4 regions of the Streptomyces sp. NPDC028711 genome follow, and region 1 is predicted to be linked to each of the others. Evidence: riboswitches for the same ligand, from Rfam matches in the RefSeq annotation. Region 1 holds a riboswitch; each other region holds the start of a gene.
What was found. A riboswitch is a leader RNA that binds a small molecule or an ion and turns the genes downstream of it on or off. The one in region 1 is predicted to bind cobalamin.

Region 1 (4,464 bases):
GAAGGCGCCGTAGAAGAACAGGCCCTCGATGCACGCGGCGAAGCAGATCAGGTTCAGGAGGAAGCGGCGGCGGTCGGCCTGGGTCTCCAGGCGGTCCAGCTTCTCGACCTCGTTGATCCACTTGAAGCAGAACTGCGCCTTCTCGCGGATCGAGGGGATCTCCTCGACCGCGTCGAACGCCGCCGCGCGGTCGTCCGGGTCGGGCAGGTACGTGTCGAGCAGCGTCAGATAGAACTGGACGTGCACGGCCTCCTCGAACAGCTGGCGCGACAGGTACAGGCGCGCCTCCGGGGAGTTGATGTGCTTGTAGAGCGTCAGGACCAGGTTGTTCGACACGATCGAGTCGCCCGTCGCGAAGAACGCGACAAGGCGGCCGATCATGTGCTGCTCACCGGGGGTGAGCTTGGCGAGGTCGGCGACGTCCGAGTGGAGGTCGACCTCCTCCACGGTCCAGGTGTTCTTGATGGCGTCCCGGTAGCGCTCGTAGAAGTCCGGGTAGCGCATCGGACGGAGGGTCAGCTCGAAGCCCGGGTCGAGGAGGTTCTTGTTCTCACTGGTGCTCATTACTGGCAGGCCTCGCAGGACTCGGGGTTTTCGAGGGAGCAGGCGAGGGCGTCCGCGTCGGGGGTCGCCTGCTGTACGGGGATCGGCGCGGCCACGGCCGACGCCTGGGCCGCGCGGGCGATCCGGGTCGCCGGGCGGGAGCGCAGGTAGTACGTCGTCTTCAGGCCCTGTTTCCAGGCGTACGCGTACATCGACGACAGCTTGCCGATCGTCGGCGTCTCGAGGAACAGGTTCAGGGACTGGCTCTGGTCGAGGAACGGCGTACGGGCGGCGGCCATGTCGATCAGGCCGCGCTGCGGGATCTCCCACGCCGTCCGGTACAGCTCGCGCACCTCGGCGGGGACCCAGGTGAAGCCGGCCACCGAGCCGTTGGCGTCGCGCAGCGCCTCGCGGGTCTGGGCGTCCCACACGCCGAGCCTCTTCAGCTCGTCCACCAGGTACGAGTTGACCTGGAGGAACTCGCCCGACAGCGTCTCGCGCTTGAACAGGTTGGAGACCTGCGGCTCGATGCACTCGTACACACCGGCGATCGAGGCGATCGTCGCGGTCGGGGCGATGGCGAGGAGGAGGCTGTTGCGCATGCCGGTCGACGCGATGCGGGCGCGCAGTGCCGCCCACCGCTCCGGCCAGTTCAGCTCGACGTCGTAGTGGTCGGGGTGCAGGACGCCGCGGGCCGTGCGGGTCTTGTCCCAGGCCGGCAGCGGGCCGTTGCGCTCGGCGAGGTCGGCCGACGCCTCGTAGGCCGCCAGCATGATGCGCTCGGCGATCCGCGTCGACAGGGCGCGGGCCTCCGCCGAGTCGAACGGCAGCTTCAGCTGGAAGAAGACGTCCTGGAGGCCCATCGCGCCCAGGCCCACCGGCCGCCAGCGGGCGTTGGAGCGGCCCGCCTGCTCGGTCGGGTAGAAGTTGATGTCGACGACCCGGTCGAGGAAGGTGACGGCCGTGCGGACGGTCGCGTCGAGGCGCTCCCAGTCGATGTCCGAGCCCACGACGAACGCGCCCAGGTTGACCGAGCCGAGGTTGCAGACCGCCGTCTCGCCGTCGTTCGTGACCTCGATGATCTCGGTGCAGAGGTTCGAGGAGTGGACGACGGTGCCGGGTTCGGCGGTCTGGTTGGCCGTCCGGTTGGAGGCGTCCTTGAACGTCATCCAGCCGTTGCCGGTCTGGGCCAGGGTCCGCATCATGCGGCCGTACAGGTCGCGGGCCGGCATCGTCTTGCGGGCCAGGCCCGCGGCCTCGGCCTTGTGGTAGGCGGCGTCGAACTCCTCGCCCCACAGGTCGACAAGCTCGGGCACGTCCGCCGGGGAGAACAACGACCAGTCGGCGTCGGCGTTGACCCGGCGCATGAACTCGTCCGGGATCCAGTGCGCCAGGTTCAGGTTGTGCGTACGGCGCTGGTCCTCGCCGGTGTTGTCGCGGAGCTCCAGGAACTCCTCGATGTCCGCGTGCCACGTCTCCAGGTAGACGGCGGCGGCGCCCTTGCGGCGGCCGCCCTGGTTCACGGCGGCGACGGAGGCGTCGAGGGTCTTCAGGAACGGCACGATGCCGTTGGAGTGCCCGTTGGTGCCGCGGATCAGCGAACCGCGGGCCCTGATGCGGGAGTACGAGAGGCCGATGCCGCCCGCGTGCTTGGAGAGGCGCGCCACCTGGTGGTAGCGGTCGTAGATGGAGTCCAGCTCGTCCTGCGGGGAGTCCAGGAGGTAGCAGGAGGACATCTGCGGGTGGCGGGTGCCGGAGTTGAAGAGCGTGGGGGAGGACGGGAGGTAGTCCAGGCGGCTCATCAGGCCGTACAGCGCGGTCACTTCGTCGAGCGCGCGGACCGATTCGTCCTCGGCGAGACCGCAGGCGACGCGCAGCATGAAGTGCTGCGGGCTCTCGATGACCTTGCGGGTGATCGGGTGGCGCAGCAGGTAGCGGGAGTAGAGGGTGCGCAGGCCGAAGTAGCCGAAGCGGTCGTCGGCGGCCGTGTCCACGGTCGCGTCGAGCCGGGCCGCGTGCAGGGCGACGAACGCGGCGGTGCGGTCGGCGATCAGGCCCTCGCGGTGCCCGGTGGCGACGGAGGCGGAGAAGGAGACCGCGCCCTGGCCGGCCGCCTCGTCGGCGATGGTGACCGTCAGGAGCCGGGCGGCGAGCCGGGAGTACGCCGGGTCCTCCGCGATCAGGCCCGCGGCCGCCTCGGTGGCCAGCTCGCGCAGCTCCGCCTCGTCCGACGCGGCGCTGCGGCCGCGGAGTGCGGCGGCGGCGACCTTGCCGGGGTCGGTGTCGGGGAGATCGGCGGTGAGGTCGGTCAGGGTCCGCAGCAGTACGGTCCCGGGTCCGTCGCTCTCGACCGCGGAAACCTCGGCGGAAGCCGGATCGGCGGGCGCGATGGTCACGTGGGGGCTCTCCCTCGCTCGGCTCGGGGCCGCGGCGGGGGAAGGCGGGCACGCGGGCGTCCGTAACGCCGGACGCGACGCTTCCACCGGCCCACTCCGCGAGGCCCGGACGTCAGTGGCACCCGGAACGGTCGGACCGGGTGCGCTGCGGCAGGTGCTCGGACTCACCTCGTACGGACGGGTCGTATCCGTAGGAAGCACACCGTTGCGGGACAGTTCCGGATTCGCGCCGGATTCCCCTGCGTCGACAGCGAGCATGAGCATACATGTGGGGGGCGCCGCTCGCGGCACCCCCCACATGTTGTGTGTCGCCCTCGGCTCAGAACTCCAAGGCGTAGGTGCGCAGCGAGTGGTCGGGGATCGGTTCCCAGTCCCGGTGGGGGGTGCGGACGAAGCCGAGGCGGTCGTAGATCCGGTGCGCGGCGACCATCGTGGCGTCCGTGGAGAGCACGAGCCGCCGGCACCCCGGGAGGGCCCGCGCGCGGTCGACGCAGGCCTGTACGAGGGCCTCTCCGACGCCCCGGCCGCGGGCCTCCCGGGTGACGGCGAGCATCCGGAACTCGGCCTCGCCGTCGACCGCGATGTCCGCCCAGGGGGTGTTGCCGGTGGCGAAGGTCACCCCGCCGAGAAGGCGTCCCTCGGCGTCCTCGGCGACGAGCACCTCGCTCTCGCGGGCCCGCCGTGCGGTGTCCCGGAGCACCTCCAGGTAGAAGTCCTGCGCCCCGTACTTCAGCAGTCCGTCGTTCAGATAGGTGCCCGCGGTGAGTTCGCCGAGGGTCTCGTACTCCTCGGGCCGTACCGCCCTGATCGTGAAGTCCATGAGGAAAGTGTGCCTCGCCGGGGACGCGAAGAGCCCGGGGTCTCCTGGTGGAGATCCCGGGCCCGCCGCGCGCGGCCGTACGGGAGGGTCAGTGCGTCTCGGCGCCGACCTTCGGGAGCTCGGTCCGCACGCCGGCGTCACCGGCGTCCGCCGTGTAGTCGGACGGGGAGGTCTCGTCGATGCCCTCGGGAGCCTTGACGGCCTTGAGGACGAAGGTGAGGACGACCGTGACGACGAGGTTCAGGACGAAGGCGGTGAGGCCGATGTAGCCGATCTCGCCGATGCCCGGGATCTCGGCGGAGGAGCCGCCGAAGTGCTTCTGGGTCGGGCTGGCGACGCCGTACGCGGCGACCGTGCCGTAGACCATGCCGACGGCCCAGCCGGCGAGCAGCGCCCAGCGGTGGAACCAGCGGGTGAAGAGACCGCCGACGAGGGCCGGGAAGGTCTGCAGGATCCAGATGCCGCCGAGCAGCTGGAAGTTGATCGCGACGGTCTTGTCCATGGTGAGGACGAAGGCGAGCGCGCCCACCTTCACCAGGAGCGAGACGATCTTGGAGACCTTGGTCTCCTGCGCCGGGGTCGCGTCCTTCTTGATGAAGTCCTTGTAGATGTTGCGGGTGAAGAGGTTGGCCGCGGCGATCGACATGATCGCGGCCGGGACGAGCGCGCCGATGCCGATCGCGGCGAACGCGACGCCCGCGAACC
Region 2 (4,464 bases), on a different contig from region 1:
TCCTTCTGACGGCCTCCGTGGTAGCCGCGGGCGCTCAGCTCACCGACCGGCTTCCCCATCAGGACGACCTGGCTGGAGCGGTCGCTGCCCGGCTTGAGCAGCACCGGGTTCATCAGCGCGGTCGGCTCCACCCGGGCGGCCTGGGCCTGCATGGCCTGGGCCCGCCCGATCTCGGCGCCCTCGCGGGTGACGAAGGAGTTGAGGGACATGTTCTGTCCCTTGAACGGCGCCACCTTCAGGCCCTTGCGGACCAGCCAGCGGCAGATGCCGGCCGTCACGACGCTCTTGCCGGCGTCGGACGTGGTCCCGGCGACGAGCAGCCCCCCACCCCTCATGCGTTCCTCCGCTTCAGCGCGTATCCGAGCAGCCGGCCGCCCACGCAGACGGCCAGGGTCAGTCCGGTGACCCGGCGGGACAACCGGACCGCCCGGTCGATGTCGGCGACCTCGACGGGCCGCCCCTCCCCGTTGAGCACCGGCCGGTGCTCGACGCGTCCGCCGTACGAGAGTGTCCCGCCGAGCCGTACGCCGAGGGCGCCCGCGAAGGAGGCCTCGACCGGTCCCGCGTTGGGGCTGGGGTGCTTGGCCGCGTCCGCGCGCCAGGCCCGGACGGCCCCGCGCGGGTTCCCGCCCGCGACGGTCGCGAGGACGGCCGTCAGCCGCGCCCCGGGCCAGCCGGCCACGTCGTCGAGCCGGGCCGAGGCCCAGCCGAAGCGGCGGTGGCGGGGGGACTTGTGGCCGACCATCGCGTCCAGGGTGTTGACGGCCCGGAAGCCGACGAGGCCCGGCACGCCCGCGACCGCGCCCCAGAAGAGGGCGCCGACCACGGCGTCGGAGGTGTTCTCGGCGACCGATTCGACGACCGCGCGGGCCATCGCCGGTCCGTCGAGGGACTGCGGGTCGCGGCCGCACAGGTGCGGCAGCCGCTCCCGGGCCACGTCCAGGTCGCCCGCGGCGAGCGCCCCGCCGATCGCGCGGGCCTCCCGGCCCAGGGTCGTACCGCCGACGACGGCCCAGACGGAGGCGGCGGTCAGGGCCGCGGCCGCGGCCGGACGGTTCCGTACGGCCCGTGCGGCGAGCGCGCCCAAGGCGATCGTGGAGCCGGCGCAGACGGCGGTGTGCAGGGCGCCCCAGCCGCGGTGGTCGTGGTGGAGGCGCTGTTCGACCGCGGCGGCCGCCCGGCCGAACGCGGCGACGGGGTGTCCGCGGCGGGGGTCCCCGACGAGCAGGTCGAGGGCGAGACCCGCCGCCGCGCCGAACGCGAATCCGTGCGGGGAGAGGCGGCCGGCTCTCGGAAGGCTGTGGTTGCGGCCGGGCATGGGCGCATGTCCTCACTCAGGGTCCGCGCCCTGGATCGACGTGACCGGCGGCGTGAGTTCCTGACTCCCGGACCCTTCGGATCCGGTCACAGTGGCGGGACCGCGCCGGATTCGCACCGGACTTCCTCTACTGCCGCCGTAAATGGCCTCGGCAGTCCACCACGCCCCGAGAACACCCGTCAACCCGCGCTTGACCTGCGCCGTGTCACTGTGCGAAGCACCACAGACACGACGGCGGGGCGGCCCGCACCCGAAGGTGCGGACCGCCCCGCCGGTCCTGCTCGTCGCGTCAGACGACGATCAGGTAGATGCCGTACGCCACGGCCGCGAGGCACAGGGCGAAGCAGGCGTAGGCGCCGGTACGGGCCAGGGTGGCGGAGCCGCCCTGGGCGGCGGCCTGCTCCTGCTTGCCGAGGCCGACGATCCCGAGGGTGAAGAGGCCCACGAGGGCGACGGTCGCCACGAGGCTGACCCCGAAGACGGAGCCGAGAGCTGCCCAGTCGATCTTCATGTCGTTCGTTCCTTACACCGCTGCGGCGGGGGCGGGGGGCGCGGCCGGGTCGGTGGGAACCGGCGCGGGGATGGTGGTCTTGAGGTCCTCGTCCGCGACGGCGGCGACGGAACCGGCGGCCGGCGGCGGGGTGACGGCCGCGATCGCGGTGGTCACGACACCCGCGGGCTGCTCGTCCAGGTCGTCGTCGGTGACGTTGGTGTGGTCGACCGGCTTGCGGCGGGACAGCGACCAGATGACGCCCGAGCCGCCGACCAGGAGGACCGCGACGGCGGCGATGCCCCAGGGGCCCTGCTGGGTGAGGAACTCGGCGGCGGCGGCGACCAGGCCCGCGGCGGGCAGGGTCAGACCCCAGGCGACGAACATCCGGGTGGCGGTCGACCAGCGGACGACGCCGCCCTTGCGGCCGAGGCCGGCGCCCATCACGGCACCCGAGCAGGACTGGGTGGTGGAGAGGGAGAAGCCGAGGTTCGAGGAGGCCAGGATGACCGTGGCGGCGCTGGTCTGGGCGGCGAAGCCCTGCTGCGGCTGGAGGTCGGTGAGGCCCTTGCCCATGGTGCGGATGATGCGCCAGCCGCCGAGGTAGGTGCCGAGGGCGATCGCGACGCCGGCGGAGACGATGACCCACATCGGCGGGTTGGAGCCGGGGACGAGGACGCCGCCGGTGACCAGGGCCAGGGTGATGATGCCCATCGTCTTCTGGGCGTCGTTGGTGCCGTGCGCGAGGGAGACGAGACCGGCGGAGGCGATCTGGCCGGCCCGGTAGCCCTTGGCCGTGGTCTTCGCCTCGGGGTTGGTCTTGATCTTGTACGTCAGCCTGGTGGCCAGCATCGCGGCGAGGCCGGCGACGAGCGGCGCGGCGACGGCCGGGATCAGGACCTTGGTGACGATGGTGGAGCCGTTCACGGCCGACCAGCCGGCCGACATGACCGCGGCGCCGATGAGGCCGCCGAAGAGGGCGTGGGAGGAGCTGGACGGCAGGCCGACGAGCCAGGTCAGCAGATTCCACAGGATGGCGCCGACCAACGCGGCGAAGATCACCTCTGTGCGGATGCCCTCTTCGTTGATGATCCCGCCGGAGATCGTCTTGGCGACCTCCACGGACAGGAAAGCGCCGACGAGGTTGAGCACGGCGGACATGGCCACCGCCGTCTTCGGTTTGAGCGCACCGGTCGAGATGGTCGTTGCCATCGCGTTGGCGGTGTCGTGGAAACCGTTCGTGAAATCGAACACGAGAGCTGTCACGACCACAATGGCGAGCAGCAGCGTGATGTGTTCCATTTACCCAGGCAATCGTTTGACGTCAGTGGCTCGTCGAACGTAAGCAACCTGAGTGAACGGAAGGTGAACTGAGCCGGGCGGTGTGGTGTCCCGATCCGGTGTCAAGAGATTCCGTTTACGGCCCCCGGCGGAGGAACTGTCCACCATGCGGTCACCCCCGACCCCGGGTAATCCCGGCCTTCACGGGGCACATACGACCTGCCCCGGTTCCTCCCCCGCCACCCGGTTCCGCTCCCCGGACGGAATCATCCGACCGGGCGACCCCGCCGGGGAGACCCATGTCACTCCCCGGGGTGACCCAGGGAGGCCCCACACCCTCCGGGCCCGAGGCCCCCGCCCCGCCCCGGCCGGGTCCGTCCGGTGGCAGGTCCTCCCCGCCCTGCCGAGACTGGGAGCGTGCGCCCGGCTACAGCGACGGCAGCGGCCGTCACCACCCTGCTCGGTCTCGGCGCGGTCGCGGTCGCGGCCGGCCGGTACGCCAGCGACGTCGCCCTCAAGGCGCCGTCCGGACGTCCCCTGCCCGGAGATCCACGGCTGACCGTGCACGCCACGGGCCCCGAGCGGATCACCCTCACCCGCAGCCTCGCCTCGCTGCGCCCCGGCACGTACGGCCTCGAAGGCCCCGACCTGCACGCCGTCGTCGGCCCCGTCCTCGACCGGGTCCCGCACACCGCCGACACCGTCGTCCGCCGCCTGGAACGCGTCGAGCTCGGGGCGCTCGGCCCCGGCGTCCGCGTCCGGTTCACCCCCCAGCTCCACCGCGGCACACCGCTCGGCGCCCTCGGGCTCTCCCACGACGACGTCGAGATCCCCGGGGAGCTCGGCCCGCTGCCCGCCTGGCTGGTGCCCGGCCCCCGCCCCACCTGGGTGATCGCTCTCCACGGCCTCGGCACCACCCGCGAGCACCCGCTGAACGTCGTCCCCTTCTACAACCGCCGCCAGGTCCCCGTCCTCGTCCCCGCCTACCGGGGCGACGAGGGGGCGCCCGCCGCGGCCGACGGTCTGGCCCGCCTCGGCGACTCCGAGTGGCGCGACGTCGACGCCGCCATCCGCTACGCGGTCCGCAGGGGCGCGGCCACGGTCGTCCTGCACGGCTGGGGGACCGGGGCGTCGATGGCCCTGCGCGCCGCCGCCGAGTCGGGAGTGCGCGACAGGATCAGCGGCCTCGTCCTCGACTCCCCGGTCCTGGACTGGGAGGCCACCCTCCGCAACCTCGCGGCCGCCCGGCACGTCCCCGCCCCGCTGCTCCCGCTCGCCGTCCGCGCCGCGCAGGGCAGGACGGGACCGCACGGCGACCTCCTCAGGGCCGCCTCCGCCCCGGACGCCCTGCGCGTTCCGGTCCTCCTCCTGCACG
Region 3 (4,464 bases), on a different contig from region 1:
GTACATCGCCGCCAGGTTCAGGTCGTGCAGCGCGACGACGGCGGTGAGGCGCAGTTCGGCGACGAGGGCCAGGAGGTCCAGCTGGTGCTGGATGTCGAGGTGGTTGGTGGGTTCGTCGAGGAGCAGCTCGCGCGGCTCCTGGGCGAGGGCGCGGGCGATCTGGACGCGCTGGCGTTCGCCGCCGGAGAGGGTGCGCCAGGGCTGCCGGGCCCGGTCGGTGAGGCCGGTGCGTGTGAGCGCGGAGAGGACGGCTGTCTCGTCGGCGGCCGAGGGGGGCGTCCAGGCCCTGCGGTGGGGCACGCGGCCGAGACGGACGACGTCGGTGACGGTCAGGTCGGTCTGGGTGTCGGCCTGTTGCTCGACCGTGGCGAGGCGCCGGGCGACCGTCCGGCGGCCGAGACCGGCCAGCGGGTCGCCGTCGAGGGTGACGACCCCGGAGTCCGGGGCCAGGACGCCCGCGAGGAGGCGCAGGAGGGTCGACTTCCCCGAGCCGTTGGGCCCGAGGAGACCGGTGACCGTGCCGGGGGCGAGGGTGACGCTGACCCCGTCGAGGACGAGGGTGCCGCCCGCGGTGCGCGAGACCCGGTCGGCGCGGAGCCCGAGGCCCGCCCCGGGGGCCGTGCCCGTTTCCGCGACCACGTCGGCGTGCGGGCTCGGGGTCATCGGGCGCTCCTGGTGCGGTACAGGACGAGGACGAAGGCCGGGACGCCGATCAGCGAGGTCACCACGCCCACCGGCACCTCCTGGGGGTCGAGGACCGTACGGGCGAGCGTGTCGGCCCAGACCAGGAACACCGCGCCGGCCAGGGCGGTGACCGGCAGCAGCCGGGCGTGCCCCGGGCCGGCCAGGGCGCGGGCGGCGTGCGGCAGGACCAGGCCGACGAAGCCGATCGCTCCTGCGGCGGAGACCAGGGCGGCGGTCAGGAGGGCGGTGACGCACAGCAGGACGAGCCGTGTCCGGGTGACGGCGACACCGAGCGCGGCGGCGGCCTCCTCGCCGAACGCGAACGCGTCCAGGGTCCTCGCGTACCCGCCGCAGATCAACAGGGCCGCCGCGAGCACCGCGCCGCACACCCCCACGTCACCCCAGCCGGCCCCGCCGAGCGAGCCGAGCAGCCAGAAGAGCACGCCCCGCGTGGTCTCGGCGTCGGCCGCCGTCATCACGACGAAGGAGGTGAGGGCGGAGAAGAGCTGCATCGCGGCGACGCCCGCGAGCACCACCCGGTCCGTCGAGCCGCCGAGGGTGTGGCTGAGCAGCAGGACGAGCGCGAAGGAGAGCACCGCTCCGAGGAACGCCCCTCCGGTGACGGAGAGGACGCCTCCGCCGACGCCGAGGACGACGACGGCGACCGCGCCGGTCGAGGCGCCCGAGGAGACGCCGAGGACGAAGGGGTCGGCGAGCGGATTGCGCAGCAGCGACTGCATCACCGCGCCGCAGACCGCGAGTCCGGCTCCGCAGACGGCGGCGAGGAGGGTGCGGGGCAGCCGGAGCTCCCACACGATGCCGTCCCTGATCGGCGAGACCTCAGGGGCCTCTCCGCCGAGATGGGCGGCGACCACGGACCAGACGTCGCCGACGCCGATGTCCGCCGGGCCGATGGTGATCGCGACGGCCACCGAAACGGCCAGGACGGCGAGGCCGGCCACCGTCCACAACAGCGCCGCGCCCCCTCCGCGTACGACGGCGGCCGCCCGACCGGCCGAGGCGACGCCCGCCGCCTTGCGGGGCGGCGGCACGGTCAGGTCGCGGGGCGGGGTGGGGGCCTCACCGGGCGGGGGCACGGTCACGACGCCGGGCGGGGGTTCGGCCTCACCGGGCGGCGGCACGGTCACGGCGCCGGGCGGGGGTTCGGCCTCACCGGACGGCGGCACGGTCACGGCGCCGGGCGGGTTCGGCGTCACTTCGTGAGACCGTACGTGCGGAGGGCCGCCGCCACCTTCTCGACGCCCTCGACGGTACGGATCGTGGGGTTCATGGCCTGCCCGCTGAGCAGCACGTACCGCTTCTTCCGTACCGCCGTCATGTTCCGGGTGACCGGGTCGGACTCCAGGAACTCGATCTTCTTCGCGGCGCTCTCGGCGGACTGCGAGCGGCGGGTCAGATCGCCGATGACGAGGACGTCGGGGTCGCGGTCGGCGACCGTCTCCCAGTTGATCTGCGGCCACTCCGCGCGCGTGTCGTCGAAGACGTTCTTCGCGCCGAGCGCGCGGGTGACGATGCCGGGCGCGCCGCAACACCCCGCCATGTAGGGCGATTCGGCGTTGGCGAACCAGTAGAGGACCGTGACGTCCCCGAAGTCGCCCCCGGCGGTGGCCTTCGTCACCCGGGACGAGAGCTCCGCGACCAGCTTCTCGCCGCGCTCCGGGACCGCGAACACCCGGGCCAGGTCGCGGATCTCGCCGTACACGGTCTCCATGGTCAGGGGCCGGGTGCGGATGCCGTCGCCGTCGCCGCTGTTGTCCTTGCCGACGCAGTCGGTGGGCGAGAGGTAGGTGGGGACGCCGAGCTCCTCGAACCGCTCGCGGGGAGCCACCCCGCCCTTGCCGAGGGTGTACGCGAAGGACGCGGCGGCGAAGTCGGGTTCGGCGTCGAGCACCTTCTCGAAGGAGGGGTAGCGGTCGGCGAGGCGCGGGACCTTCGCGTTCTGCTTCTCAAGGCCCTTGAGCACGGGGTCGGTCCAGGTGGCGGTGCCCACCATGCGGTCGGCCAGACCGAGGGAGAGCATGATCTCCGCCGTCCCCTGGTCGAGGGCGACGGCCCGCCGCGGCGGCCCCTCGACGGTGACCCGCCGGCCGCAGTTGTCGTCGATCGTCACCGGGTACCCCTGCCGCGGGCCGCCGGACGTGTTCTTCGAGGGCTGTACGGCGGATCCGCCGCCGCAACCGGTCACGGTCAGGAGCAGGGCGCCGGCCAGCAGGAGGGCGGCGGAGCGGGCGGGATGTGCGAAGGGCACGGGAATTTTCCTCTGCGGCCACGGCTCATACGCGGAGCCTGTCGTACGGAGCTCCCCGGCCGACAGCGTGCCTCCGGGGCCGCCAGCAGGTCTTCGGACTCGGGGTCATCCGGACGGAGCGCCTTCCCGGGCCGTCGTGCCGCCCAGTGGCCGATGCTCCGCCCGTCGCCCTCACCGCTGCGCGTCAGTTCCGGTCTCGCACCGGATTCCCTGACCCGTGCGCGTACCCCGTTCGGGTGCGTGCAAAGGTACGACTGGCCTCGGCACAGTACCACCGGCCCGCTCCCCCGCCCGGGGGCGCCACCGGTGGCACGTGTCCGCGCCGTTGGGACGTCAGACGCGCAGTTCCCTCGCCTCGAAGCGGCCGTCACCGAGGACGAGGACGAAGGAGACCTGCTGTCCCTCGGAGAGCGAGTGCTGCTCGCCCTCGATGTCCGCGGCGCTGAAGTAGACCTGTTCCTCGGAGCCCACGGGAAGGACGAATCCGTACCCGCCGGCGCGGTTGAAGGACTGGACGAACCCGTTGCTTCTGCCTTCCACGGCGGCCTCCTCGTCGTCATGGGCGACACGGCCGAGGGGAGAGGGCGCCCGTCCCGGCCGCATCCGCGTCTCAGGGGACTTGTACCCCGTCGGCGCGCTCTTCGCCCGTTGACCATGGCCCGGGCGGACGCTCTTCGGCCCTGGTGTGCGCGCCCCTCCCCCGAGTCTCGTACAATCTTCAACAGAGGCCCGGTGCCGGAGATCCCCCGTGTCCGACACCGGGCCTCACCCTGCCCTCACTCCATCCGTGGTGACTCCACTCCCACGGGCGCCCGAAAGATCCCGTGAGGCGCTGTTTCGTCCGGACGCCATCGGGCAGCAGCACCTCGTGCCACCGGCGGCCACCGGGGCGCGTGCGAGCGACGTCAGGGAGAGGACCATGAGCCACCACGACAGGCACGGCAGCGACCAGGACGCTCACCCCGAGCCTCCGCGGACCACACCGTCCGGCGCGGAGGGCGAGAGCGGTGACGCGGAGGCACGGCGCGAGGCGGAGGAGGCCGTGCTGGGCGGGCCGGAACCCGACGAGGACGACGCGCACGGCAGCACCGCCAAGCGACAGACCCCCGGGCTCGGCCGCGAGGAGCAGCGGAGACCGCACCCGTGAGCCCCACGAGCCCCCTACGTCCTGCCAGTCCCGTGGACGACATGCGTATCTCTCCCGTTCCGGGGAAGTCGCAGGGACGAGACAGAGCTCAGGAGGTGTCGCATGTCCGCCGGTAAGAAGGCGAAGAACGCCGCGCAGACCGCCAAGGGCAAGGCCAAGGAGACCGCCGGCAAGGCTGTGGGCAACGAGAGCCTGGAGATGCAGGGCAAGGCCGAGCAGGTCAAGGGCGATGCGAAGCAGGCGGGTGAGAAGGCCAAGGACGCGTTCAAGCACTGAGGAACGCGAACGGCCGGCGGACCGGGCACCCGGTCCGCCGGCCGTTCGCGTTCCCCGCCCGTGGAGACACCCGAACCACTCTTCCCGT
Region 4 (4,464 bases), on a different contig from region 1:
TCTTCGTCGAGAAGATCGCGGGCGCCGCCGCCGAGGAGGGCGCGCCGTTCGAGCGGGTGGAGGCCATCGCCCGCCGGGTCAACGAGCGCTCCCGGTCCTTCGGCGTGGCCCTGAGCGCCTGTACCACCCCCGCCAAGGGCAGCCCCACCTTCGATCTCCCTTCGGGCGAGCTGGAGTTGGGCATCGGCATCCACGGCGAACCGGGCCGCGAACGGCGGCCGATGATGACCTCCCGGGAGATCGCCGACTTCGCCGTCGACGCCGTCGTCGAGGACCTCCGCCCGTCCGCGCCGGTGATCGCGCTGGTGAACGGCATGGGCGCCACCCCGCTCCTGGAGCTGTACGGCTTCAACGCGGAGGTGCAGCGCGTGCTCGGCGAGCGGCGCGTGCCGGTGGCCCGTACCCTCGTCGGCAACTACGTGACCTCGCTCGACATGGCCGGCTGCTCGGTGACGCTGTGCGAGGTGGATGAGGAGCTCCTCCGCCTGTGGGACGCGCCCGTACAGACGCCCGCGCTGCGCTGGGGCCGGTGAGACGAGGGATGGGAGAGGGGACCGGCATGACGGAGACCTTCGGCGCGGACTTCCTGGTCCGCTGGCTGACCGCGGTGGCCGAGGCCGTCGACCGTGAGGCGGACCGGCTCACCGAGCTCGACTCGGCCATCGGCGACGCCGACCACGGCACGAACCTGAGGCGGGGGTTCGCCGCCGTCACGGAGACACTCGCCAAGGAGCCGCCCGCTGCGCCCGGTGCCGTGCTCACCACCGCCGGACGGCAGCTGATCTCCACCGTCGGCGGCGCGTCGGGACCGCTGTACGGCACGCTGCTGCGCCGTACCGGCAAGACCCTCGGCGACGCCGAGCGGATCACCAGGGAGCAGCTGGCCGAGGCCCTCGGTTCCGGTGTGTCCGCCGTGTCCCAGTTGGGCGGTGCGCAGGTGGGCGACAAGACGATGCTGGACGCGCTCGTTCCTGCCGTGGAGGGCCTGCGAGCCTCGTTCGCGGCGGGCCGTACCGCCGCCGAGGAGGGCGCCCTCGCGACCGTACCCCTGCGGGCGCGCAAGGGCAGGGCCAGCTATCTGGGCGAGCGGTCGGTGGGGCACCAGGATCCGGGGGCCACCTCCTCGGCACTGCTGTTCGCCGCGCTCGACGACACCGCGCGTACGGAGGGGGCGTCATGAGCCCCGTGGCCGAGGGCGCGGCGGCCCCCGGCGGTTCCGCGCCCGTCGGCATCGTGCTCGTCTCGCACAGCGCCGCCGTCGCGACCGCCGTGGCCGAGCTGGCCCGGGGGCTCTCCGGCGGCGGCGACCTGGCGCCGATCGCCCCCGCCGGCGGGACCCCGGACGGTGGCCTGGGGACGAGTTCCGAGCTGATCAGCCAGGCGGCGAAGGCCGTGGACCGGGGCGCCGGAGTGGCGATCCTGGTCGACCTGGGGAGCGCCGTGCTCACCGTGAAGGCGCTGCTCGCCGAGGGCGACGAGCTGCCCGAGGGCGCGCGGCTCGTGGACGCGCCGTTCGTCGAGGGCGCGGTCGCCGCGCTTGTCACGGCGAGCGCCGGCGGGGATCTCGACGCGGTGGCGGCTGCGGCTGCGGAGGCGTACGGCTATCGCAAGGAGTGACTGGGCGGGGGGCGTACGCCTGTCGGGCGGAGTGACCGTCGCGAGGGTGTGCGCCCGCCGGGGAAATGACCGCACGGGGTGTGCGGTCCGCCGCCAGGAACGACTGCGCGAAGTGTGCGGCCTGGCGACAGGAATCACCTGGTCAGGGCGTGTCCGCGTCCTCGGAGATGAGCTCCCCAGGGGGCATGTCCCCGATGCCCGGAATGACCGCGTGAGGCGTGTGCCCTGCCCCGTGGAATGACTGCGTGGAGTGAGCGAGAAGCCGCACCGCGTGGCGACCGTGTTGTGATGTACCTGGTCAACGCACTAGTGTCACAGCGCCTTGGTGTACGGGAAACCGGTGCAGTACCGGTGCGGCCCTCGCCACTGTGATCGGGAGGTCCGGCTCCACCCTCGGGGGGAACACCCTCGGGGAAGCCACTGGACCGCGACGGGAGACCGTCGTGGTGTGGGAAGGCGGAGTCCGGACGTATGACCGTCAGCCAGGAGACCGGCCAGGGTGCGTTGTCCATCCACGAGGTGCTGGAGAGGGTCTCCCAACCATGCATATAGCCGAGGGGTATCTGCCCCCTGTGCACGCGGCCGCCTGGGGCGTCGCGTCCGCGCCGTTCGTCGTCCACGGGGTCCGCGCGCTGACCCGTGAAGTACGGTCGAACCCCGAGTCCACCCTTCTGCTCGGCGCCTCCGGCGCCTTCACCTTCGTCCTCTCGGCGCTCAAACTGCCGTCGGTGACGGGTAGTTGCTCGCATCCGACCGGTACCGGTCTCGGTGCGATCCTGTTCCGGCCGCCGATCATGGCGGTCCTCGGGACGATCACACTCCTCTTCCAGGCCCTGCTGCTCGCCCATGGCGGGCTGACCACGCTCGGCGCGAACGTCTTCTCGATGGCGATCGTCGGCCCCTGGGCGGGATACGGGACGTACCTGCTCCTTCGCCGGTCCGGTGCGCCCCTGATGGTCGCCGTCTTCTCGGGGGCGTTCGTCGCCGACCTGTCCACGTACTGCGTCACCAGCGTGCAGCTGGCGCTCGCCTTCCCCGACCCGGGGAGCGGTGTGGTCGGCGCGCTCGCCAAGTTCGGCGGGATCTTCGCGGTGACGCAGATCCCGCTGGCCGTGAGCGAGGGCCTGCTCACCGTGCTCGTGATGCGGCTGCTCACGCAGTCCAGCAAGGGCGAACTCACCCGGCTCGGCGTCCTCGGCGGACGCACGGCGGCGCGACGCGAGAAGGAGGCGAGCGCGCGATGAGCCGGAACACGAAGATCAACGCGCTGCTGCTGTTCGTCGTCGCGGCGCTCGCCGTACTGCCGTTGGCACTGGGGCTCGGGGACCACAAGGAGGAGCCGTTCACGGGGGCTGACGCGGAGGCGGAGACCGCGATCACGGAGCTCCGGCCGGATTACGAGCCGTGGTTCAGCCCCCTGTACGAGCCGCCGTCCGGGGAGATCGAGTCCGCGCTGTTCTCCCTTCAGGCGGCGCTGGGCGCGGGCGTCCTCGCGTACTACTTCGGTCTGCGGCGGGGCCGCAGGCAGGGGGCGGCAAGGGCCGAGGCGGCCCGGGGCGTCGGGGAGGGTGAGGTCGCGGTCGGAGCCGTGGGGGACGGTCAGGGCATCACCGACACGGTGGGCGCGGCCCCGAGTACGGCCGATGGTCATGGCACCGACCCGGGCATCGACGCCGGCCGGAACATCGACCCGGGCATCGGCGCCGGTCCCGCCACCGGGCGTGGCGCCAAGGGCCGGGGCGGGGACCGCTCCGGGGGCGGCGCCGGCCTCGACGGACGGGACGCGTAGCCGCCGATGCTGCCGATCGACGCGGCGGCGCACAGCAGTCGCTGGCGCCGCCGCCATCCCGCCGAGAAGGCGCTGCTCGGCTTCGGTCTGACCCTGTGCGCGGTCTCCCTGCCGCCCTGGCCCGGCGCGCCGCTCGTGGCCGCGGCCACGCTCGGTGTGCTGCTCGGTCCGGCCGGTGTGCCGGGCCGGGCGCTGTGGCGGGCCTTCCGCATCCCCCTCGGGTTCTGTGTCACGGGCGCGATTCCGCTGCTCTTCGAAGTGGGCGGCGACCGGGGTCTGGTCGCGTTCGCCCCGGAGGGGCCGGTCCAGGCGGTCGAACTGCTCCTGCGGACGGCGTCCGCCTCGCTCGGCGTGCTCCTGTTCGCGTTCACCACACCGGTCTCCGACGTCCTGCCCCGGCTGGTCCGGGCGGGGGTGCCGGCGCCCGTGGTCGATGTCGCGCTCGTGATGTACCGGATCATCTTCCTGCTGCTCGACGCGCTGTCCAAGATCCGGCAGGCGCAGGCGGCACGGCTCGGGCACACCACCCGGGCCGCGACCTGGCGTTCGCTCGCCGGTCTCGGCGCGACCACCTTTGTACGGGCCTTCGACCGGGCGCAGCGCCTGCAGTCGGGGCTCGCCGGGCGGGGATACGACGGGACGCTGCGGGTTCTCGTGCCCGCGTGCGCGCTCTCCCGCCGGTTCCTCGCCACGACGGGCGTGCTCCTCGCCGGGCTCGTCGCCCTCACCCTCGTACTGGAAAGGTTCCTGCCGTGACGTCAACGACGCCTCCGCCCTCCGCGACCCCCGTCGTGGAGCTGGTGAACGCGGGCTTCGCCTACGAGGACGGGCCCGCGGTCCTGTCGGGCGTGGACTTCTCGGTGGCGGAGGGGCGCGCGGTCGCGCTGCTCGGCCGCAACGGCAGCGGGAAGACGACGCTGCTGCGGCTGCTGAGCGGCGGCCTTCGGTGCGGGAGCGGGTCGCTGCTCCTGGACGGGGCGGAGGTGGCGTACGACCGGAAGGGGCTGACCCGGCTGCGGACCACCGTGCAGCTGGTCGTGCAGGATCCGGACGACCAG

Region 2: linked by a shared signal. The riboswitch ahead of ACZ4VK_RS00315 (cobalamin biosynthesis protein) and the one ahead of ACZ4VK_RS31675 (ribonucleoside-diphosphate reductase subunit alpha) in region 1 are both predicted to bind cobalamin.
Region 3: linked by a shared signal. The riboswitch ahead of ACZ4VK_RS12965 (ABC transporter substrate-binding protein) and the one ahead of ACZ4VK_RS31675 (ribonucleoside-diphosphate reductase subunit alpha) in region 1 are both predicted to bind cobalamin.
Region 4: linked by a shared signal. The riboswitch ahead of ACZ4VK_RS08755 (energy-coupling factor ABC transporter permease) and the one ahead of ACZ4VK_RS31675 (ribonucleoside-diphosphate reductase subunit alpha) in region 1 are both predicted to bind cobalamin.

The regions. Positions count from the first base shown of each region.
Region 1 is NZ_JBVHUJ010000013.1:64,206-68,669, forward strand. It holds gene ACZ4VK_RS31670 (ribonucleotide-diphosphate reductase subunit beta) at 1-564, opposite strand, end outside; gene ACZ4VK_RS31675 (ribonucleoside-diphosphate reductase subunit alpha) at 564-2,939, opposite strand; cobalamin riboswitch at 3,072-3,246, opposite strand; gene ACZ4VK_RS31680 (GNAT family N-acetyltransferase) at 3,259-3,759, opposite strand; gene mctP (monocarboxylate uptake permease MctP) at 3,848-4,464, opposite strand, start outside.
Region 2 is NZ_JBVHUJ010000001.1:58,478-62,941, reverse strand. It holds gene ACZ4VK_RS00320 (cobyric acid synthase) at 1-335, opposite strand, end outside; gene ACZ4VK_RS00315 (cobalamin biosynthesis protein) at 332-1,318, opposite strand; cobalamin riboswitch at 1,353-1,495, opposite strand; gene ACZ4VK_RS00310 (hypothetical protein) at 1,608-1,829, opposite strand; gene ACZ4VK_RS00305 (inorganic phosphate transporter) at 1,842-3,110, opposite strand; gene ACZ4VK_RS00300 (alpha/beta hydrolase) at 3,507-4,464, shown strand, end outside.
Region 3 is NZ_JBVHUJ010000003.1:420,889-425,352, forward strand. It holds gene ACZ4VK_RS12955 (ABC transporter ATP-binding protein) at 1-663, opposite strand, end outside; gene ACZ4VK_RS12960 (FecCD family ABC transporter permease) at 660-1,781, opposite strand; gene ACZ4VK_RS12965 (ABC transporter substrate-binding protein) at 1,898-2,953, opposite strand; cobalamin riboswitch at 3,041-3,165, opposite strand; gene ACZ4VK_RS12970 (cold-shock protein) at 3,287-3,493, opposite strand; gene ACZ4VK_RS12975 (hypothetical protein) at 3,873-4,100, shown strand; gene ACZ4VK_RS12980 (CsbD family protein) at 4,203-4,376, shown strand.
Region 4 is NZ_JBVHUJ010000002.1:649,883-654,346, reverse strand. It holds gene dhaK (dihydroxyacetone kinase subunit DhaK) at 1-533, shown strand, start outside; gene dhaL (dihydroxyacetone kinase subunit DhaL) at 560-1,180, shown strand; gene ACZ4VK_RS08760 (PTS-dependent dihydroxyacetone kinase phosphotransferase subunit DhaM) at 1,177-1,617, shown strand; cobalamin riboswitch at 1,897-2,130, shown strand; gene ACZ4VK_RS08755 (energy-coupling factor ABC transporter permease) at 2,160-2,861, shown strand; gene ACZ4VK_RS08750 (energy-coupling factor ABC transporter substrate-binding protein) at 2,858-3,406, shown strand; gene cbiQ (cobalt ECF transporter T component CbiQ) at 3,413-4,162, shown strand; gene ACZ4VK_RS08740 (ATP-binding cassette domain-containing protein) at 4,159-4,464, shown strand, end outside.